3 regions of the Agromyces mariniharenae genome follow, and region 3 is predicted to be linked to each of the others. Evidence: predicted binding sites of a transcription regulator. Region 3 holds the regulator's gene; each other region holds the start of a gene.
What was found. The regulator HrcA, encoded in region 3, represses chaperone genes, less so after heat shock. The targets are predictions, from matches to a motif close to TTNGCACTCGNNNNNNNCGAGTGCNAA.

Region 1 (2,258 bases), on a different contig from region 3:
CACGTATGCTTGCTTGTCGGCGGTCATGCCCCAAAGCAAGGCCACCCGGCCCCATCGTTTAGTGGCCTAGGACACCGCCCTTTCACGGCGGCAGCACGGGTTCGAATCCCGTTGGGGTCACCACGAAGGCATTACAATTGAACAGCTTCTTTACGAGGCCCTGTGGCGCAGTTGGTTAGCGTGCCGCCCTGTCACGGCGGAGGTCGCGGGTTCAAGTCCCGTCAGGGTCGCTCAGGCGACAAGCCCTTTCCCTTTCGAGAGAAGGGGCTTTCTCCTTATCGAGGTGGTGTTGACCTGGTCATCCAGGTCAGCGGATGCCCCGAGGCTCTGTAGCTCAGTTGGTAGAGCGTTCGACTGAAAATCGAAAGGTCACCGGATCGATGCCGGTCGGAGCCACATCGAAAACCCCCGGTCATCCGGGGGTTTCCTTGTTTGTGCGGTCTATTTGAGTCGCATGCATTCGCATCGTTTGCCCACAATTGCCCCGGTGCCCAGTTGATCGAATGCCTGCGTCGCGGCCGTTTCCCCGAGCGCCTCAGGAACCGGCGGAGGGCCGGAGTCCGGCTTGGACGCCGGCCCCTCGGCTTCCGGCAGAGGCGCTGAGCAGTCACCAGGTCTCCGTGGTGGCGACTCAGCCGTCGATCGCGGCGAGGATCTCGGTGGTCGTGGCGACCTTCGCGAGCATCGGGAAGATGCGCTCGAGGCTGTTCTGGTGCGTCTCGGGTCGAAGATCGATCACGGCATCGGAGGCGATGACGAGTTCGTAGCCCAGGTCGTGTGCCTCGCGGGCGGTCGATTCGACGCCGATGCTCGTCGCGACACCCCCGAGCACGAGGCGCGTGATGCCCCGGCTTTCGTGCCGCCGATGTCGACCGCGAGAACGACCGAGGAGTCCTGTCGGGACCGCCCATCGGAGAGCGCCGCATCGGCCGCCGAGGGGAGTGTCATCTTGATGCTCATTTCTGCTCGAACTCTCCGCGAGAGGGTAGCGAACGGAAGCAGGCTCAAGCTCGGACCCCGTCATATGCCTCGAGCTGTTGCATTCTCCCGGTCTCGCCGATATGGGAGCGTCACCGCAGCCGGAGCGGGCGATCGAAGGACTGTCATGTGGGCCGAGCGCGTCGACGAGACGCCTGACCTCGCAAAATTCTCAGCACCTGCAAGTGATCGACGACTGTGTTTCCCCTTGGCACTCTCTGACCGAGAGTGCTAATCTGAGCGTGGTTGAGCGACATCGACTCAACTCTTGGAACCGGCCGAACGGCCGACATCAGGGAGGAGCAAGCCATGGCCATGTACTGGGACCCGTTCCGTGAGCTCGACCGCCTCGCTGCGGGCATGCTCGACTCGAGGCAGGGACCTCGCGTGATGCCCATCGACCTGCACCGCGACGGCGACCACTACGTGCTCTCGGCCGACCTGCCGGGCGTGGACCCCGGCTCGATCGACGTCGACGTCGACGGGCAGCTGCTCACGATCCGGGCGGAGCGCACGCTGCGCTCCGACAGCGACGTGCAGTGGCTCGCGCACGAGCGCCCCAGCGGTTCGTTCCTTCGCCAGCTCACGCTCGGCGACGGGCTCGACACCGCCGCGATCAGCGCCCACTACGACAACGGCGTGCTGAGCGTCGTCATCCCGGTGAGCGAGCGTGCCAAGCCGCGCAAGGTCGAGGTGCAGAGCGCGCCGAACTCCGAGCGCGAGATCTCGGCGTCGTCGAGCTGAGCAACCGCCGTCACGAACGAAGAGCCGCTTCGCCGTTCGGCGGAGCGGCCTCTCGCACGCTCCGTTCGCCCGAGTCACCAGCCGGCTGACTCGCGGCCCGATCACGTCGAGGAGATGAGAGAGATGCAAGCTCACGACGGGTGGCGGCGTTATGACCGGACCCTCTTCCCCATCTTCCACGAGCGGTTCGAAGAGAAGTGGGGATCCGGCACGGCACCGTTCCTCGATCCGAGCGTCTACGACAAGGACCAGCCCAGACCGCGAGCCCAATGGATCAATGTCGACACCGGAGCCGCGGTCGCGGTCGTTCCCGTCTGGGAGAACGACCCATCCGCGCGCTCGTTCGCCGTCTTCTACCTCCCGCCACACGGAGGCATCTGGGTACTGCGACCAGCCGGACTGACCGGCTATGTCGAGGATCCGGCCAGCGACACGCTGCTCGGCGAAGGTTCGATCGCACTCCGCAACGACTCGTTCAAGAAGGCAGTCGCCCATGCCGAGGACTTCATCTACGGAACCAGACCAGGGATTTGAAG
Region 2 (2,258 bases), on a different contig from region 3:
CCACGGCCAGCGGCGCGAGCCACGCCGTCTCGAGCGTGAGGCCCGACACCGCGTCGACCTTCGGTCCGACCCGCTTCTTGATGAGCCCGTAGAAGCCGAACGAGAACGCGAGCACCAGCGCGATCCACGGCAGCTGGCCGTAGCCGACGGCGAGTACGACGACCGCCACGATCGAGATGCCCACGGCGACCCACTGGGTGGCGTTCAGGCGCTCGCGGAGCACGAGCACGCCGAGGAACACCGTGACGATCGGGTTGATGAAGTAGCCGAGCGCCGCCTCGACGACCTGGTTCGTGAGCGTCGCATAGACGTACGTCGACCAGTTCACGAAGATGAGCACGCCCGCGAGCCCCATCGTGAACAGCACCCGCCGATCGCGCACGAGCGCCATGAACGGACGCCAGGCTCGGGTCACGGTGATGAGCAGCACGCAGAAGACGAGCGAGAGCAGCACGCGCCATCCGACGATCTCGATCGGACCGGCCGGCTCGAGCGCGATGAAGTAGACGGGGAGGAAGCCCCAGAGGCCGTAGGCCGCGATCGCGAACGCGAGCCCCGACCGGCTCACCGAGGCGTGGTGCGCGGGCGGCGCTGGGGTCTCGGTCTCGGAGCGGGATGACACCAGCTCAGCCTACGCCCGGCACTCCCCACGGACACGACGAGGCCCGGACGCCGCATGGGCGTCCGGGCCTCGGATGGTTCGTGTCGACCTAGCGGACGACGACCGCGAGCACGTCGCGAGCCGACAGCACGAGGAAGTCCTCGCCGCCGAACTTCACCTCGGTGCCGCCGTACTTCGAGTAGATGACCTTGTCGCCGACGGCCACGTCGAGCGGGACACGGTTGCCGTTGTCGTCGATGCGACCGGGGCCCACCGCCACGACCTCGCCCTCCTGGGGCTTCTCCTTGGCGGTGTCGGGGATCACGAGACCCGACGCGGTGGTCTGCTCTGCCTCGACCTGCTTGATGACGATGCGATCCTCGAGCGGCTTGATGGAAACCGACACGGTTGACCCCTTCTCTGTTTGGGCGAATGACGTCTTTGCGAAGACTGATTAGCAGCCTCATTGCGAGAGTGCTAAGCCGAGTCTAGGCGCGATTTGGCACTCGTGCAACGTGAGTGCCAGCCGCTGCGGAACTCCGCAGTGCGCGATGCTAGCGTGGCCGGGTGGACCGCGCCGACCTCGTCGAACTCCTCTCCCCCGAGGGACTGCGGCTCCTCGACCAGCTCCCCGAGTGGGACTCGAAGGCGGACATCGTGCGCACCGTCGCCGAGCTCCGTCGGCAGGGGCATCCGCCCGGCCTCGTGGCCGCGGTGCTCAGCCAGTCGAAGCTGCGCGCCAGGGCGAAGGCGAAGTTCGGCGAGTTCGCGACGCGCATGCTGTTCACCGAGGCCGGGCTCGAGCAGGCCACGCGGTTGAAGGTCGCGGCGCTCCACGCCGGTCGCTTCGCCCGCGCCGGCATCGGCCACGTCGCCGACCTCGGCTGCGGCATCGGCGGCGACGCCCTCGCGCTCGCGGCGGTCGACCTCGAGGTCACCGCGGCCGACGCCGACGAGGTGACGGCCGCCATCGCCACCTTCAACCTCACCCCGTTCCCGAAGGCGCGCGTGCTGCACGCGCGCGCCGAGGACGTGGCCCTCGGCGGAATCGGCGGCGCCTGGCTCGACCCCGCCCGCCGCAGGACCTCGGGCGGCACGACCCGTCGGCTCGCGGATGCCGCGGACTACTCGCCGAGCCTCGACTTCGCGTTCGGGCTGGCCGACCGCCTGCCGGTGGGCGTGAAGCTCGGCCCCGGCACCGACCGCGACGTGATCCCCGGCGGAGCCGAGGCGCAATGGGTCTCGGTCGACGGCGACGTGGTGGAGCTCGCCGTGTGGCTCGGCGCGGTGGCGCGGCCGGGCATCGGCCGCGCGGCGCTCGTCATCCGCGACGACGGCGCCGCCGAGCTCACGGCGCCGGCCGACAGCGAGGACGCCCCGACCGGCCCCCTCGGCGACTACCTGTACGAGCCCGACGGCGCCGTCATCCGCGCCCGCCTCATCGGCGACCTCGCCCGCGCGAACGGCGCGTGGATGCTGAGCGACGGCATCGCGTACCTCACCGCGGATGTCGCGTTCGAGACGCCGTTCGCGCGCGGCTTCCGCGTGCTCGACCGCCTCCCCGCCGACGAGCGGCAGCTGCGGCAGGCGCTGGCGGCGCGCGGCATCGGCACGCTCGAGATCAAGAAGCGCGGCGTCGACGTCGACCCGGCGGCAC
Region 3 (2,258 bases):
GGGATGTCGACCGGCACCGTGCGACGTGCGCGCACGCGCCCCTGGCCCTGGCAGGTGACGCACGGCGTGGCGATGATCGTGCCGTAGCCGCGGCACGTGCCGCACGGGCTCGAGGTCATGACGTTGCCGAGCAGCGAGCGCACCGAGCGCTGGATCGAGCCCGTGCCATGGCAGATGTCGCAGGTGACCGGGGCGGTGCCCGGCTGGCAGCACGAGCCGTGGCAGGTCTCGCACGTGACGGCCGTGTCCACCTCGATGTCGCGGTGCGTGCCGAAGATCACCTCGTCGAGGCCCACCTCGACGCGGATGAGCGCGTCCTGGCCGCGCTCGCGCCGGGAGCGGGGTCCGCGGGTCTGCTGCCCGGCGCCGAAGAAGGTCTCGAAGATGTCGCCGAACCCGCCGAACCCCTGGTCGCCGAACCCGCCGCCGCGGCCGCCCAGGTCGTACTGCTGGCGCTGTTTCGGGTCGGAGAGCACGTCGTACGCGTGCGTGACCTGCTTGAAGCGCTCGGATGCCTCGGCGCCCGGGTTGACGTCGGGGTGGAGTTCGCGTGCGAGGCGTCGATAGGCCTTCTTGATCTCGTCGGGGGTGGCGTCGCGTGCGACGCCGAGGACCTCGTAGTGGTCTGCCACGGAGGGCGTGTCCTTTCGATTGCCGGATGCCGAGCGGGTGGGTCGGCAGCGGGAGTCAACTCTCGCCGAGGGTGCGGGAGAGGTAGCGGGCGACGGCTCGCACGGCCGCCATGCTGGTGGTGTAGTCCATGCGCGTGGGGCCCACGACGCCGAGGCGCGACACGTCGCGGCCGGGGATCTCGAACGCGCTCGAGACGATGGAGGTCTCGCCGAGGCCGAACGAGGCGTTCTCGCGACCGATGCGCACGGCCACGGCGTGCTCGTCGCCCGACATCTCTCCGAAGAGCTTCAGCAGCACGACCTGCTCCTCGATCGCCTCGATCACGTCGAGGATCGACCCGGCGAAGTCCTGCTCGGTGCGCACGAGGTTCGCGGCGCCGGCCACGACGAGCCGGTCGCTGCGCTGGGCCCGCGCCTGCTCGGCGAGGGTCAGGGCGAGGGTGTGCAGGACGAGCGCGTGACGGCGGTCGGTGCCGGGGATCTCGCCCGACAGCGCCACCGCGGCATCCGCCATCGTGCGACCGCCGGCGATCTCGTTGAGTCGCACGCGCAGCCCGGCGAGCGTCTCCTCGTCGACGGGCTGCTCGAGCTCGACGAGCCGCTGCTCGACCTGGCCCGAGTCCGCGATGAGGATGCACAGCACGCGCGCGGGCGCCAGCGAGACGAGCTCGACGTGGCGCACGCGGGCGCTGCCGAAGCTCGGGTACTGCACGACGGCGAGCTGCTTGGTCAGCGACGCGATGAGCCGCACGGTGCGCGCGAGGAGCTCGTCGAGGTCGCTCGACTCGCCGAGGAAGGTCTCGATCGCCTGTCGCTGCGCCCGCGTGAGCGGCCGGACGTCGGTGAGCTGGTCGACGAAGACGCGGTAGCCCTTGTCGGTCGGGATGCGACCCGACGACGTGTGCGGCGCCGCGATGAGCTCCTCCTCCTCGAGGAGGGCCATGTCGTTGCGGATCGTCGCCGCGGAGACGCCGAACGCATGGCGTTCGACGATGGTCTTCGAGCCCACCGGCTCGCGCGACGCGACGTAGTCCTGCACGATGGCGCGGAGCACCTCGAGACCGCGTTCGGAGACCATGTTCCTCGCTTCCCTCACCGCTTAGCACTCGTTCTTCCTGAGTGCCAATCCTATCGCGACATGCCGCGACCCGGCCGTTGCCACCCGACGACCTCGGCGATACCGTAGCCGTACCCCGCGAGTCACCCCGGCTGCGATCCACCCTGCTCGCAGCCCGCGGTTCACCCCAGAACCCCCGAAAGGCACGCAATGACCGACCCCAACTCGCAGACCCCCGACCCGAACGTCCCGCCGCCCCCGCCGCAGCAGCCGGCCTCGTCGTCCCCCACCGGCGTCGTGCCGCTCACGCCCGAGCAGGACGTGCAGTGGGGCTCGTTCGCCCACCTGGGCGGCGTCCTCGGCGTCCTGCCCTCGCTCATCATCTGGCTGGTCTTCAAGGACCGCGGCTCGTTCACGAACACCGAGGCGAAGGAGGCGCTGAACTTCCAGATCACGCTGCTCTTCGGCTACGTGATCTCGTGGATCCTCGTCGTCGTGTTCATCGGCGCCATCCTGGTCTGGGCGGTGTGGATCCTCGGCGTGGTGTTCTCGATCATCGCCTTCCTGCA

Region 1: FYC51_RS11415 (Hsp20/alpha crystallin family protein) is a predicted target of HrcA. The motif match lies at 1,187-1,213, and genes of this name have one in related genera.
Region 2: groES (co-chaperone GroES) is a predicted target of HrcA. The motif match lies at 1,101-1,127, and genes of this name have one in related genera.

The regions. Positions count from the first base shown of each region.
Region 1 is NZ_VSSB01000001.1:2,476,962-2,479,219, reverse strand. Features, by position in the region: tRNA gene FYC51_RS11435 (tRNA-Glu) at 48-123, shown strand; tRNA gene FYC51_RS11430 (tRNA-Asp) at 157-230, shown strand; tRNA gene FYC51_RS11425 (tRNA-Phe) at 324-396, shown strand; gene FYC51_RS19730 (isochorismatase family protein) at 632-1,024, opposite strand; gene FYC51_RS11415 (Hsp20/alpha crystallin family protein) at 1,288-1,722, shown strand; gene FYC51_RS11410 (hypothetical protein) at 1,846-2,256, shown strand.
Region 2 is NZ_VSSB01000001.1:2,624,306-2,626,563, reverse strand. Features, by position in the region: gene rarD (EamA family transporter RarD) at 1-622, opposite strand, end outside; gene groES (co-chaperone GroES) at 711-1,007, opposite strand; gene FYC51_RS12205 (class I SAM-dependent methyltransferase) at 1,169-2,258, shown strand, end outside.
Region 3 is NZ_VSSB01000002.1:1,011,713-1,013,970, forward strand. Features, by position in the region: gene dnaJ (molecular chaperone DnaJ) at 1-632, opposite strand, end outside; gene hrcA (heat-inducible transcriptional repressor HrcA) at 688-1,710, opposite strand; gene FYC51_RS18030 (DUF4870 domain-containing protein) at 1,900-2,258, shown strand, end outside.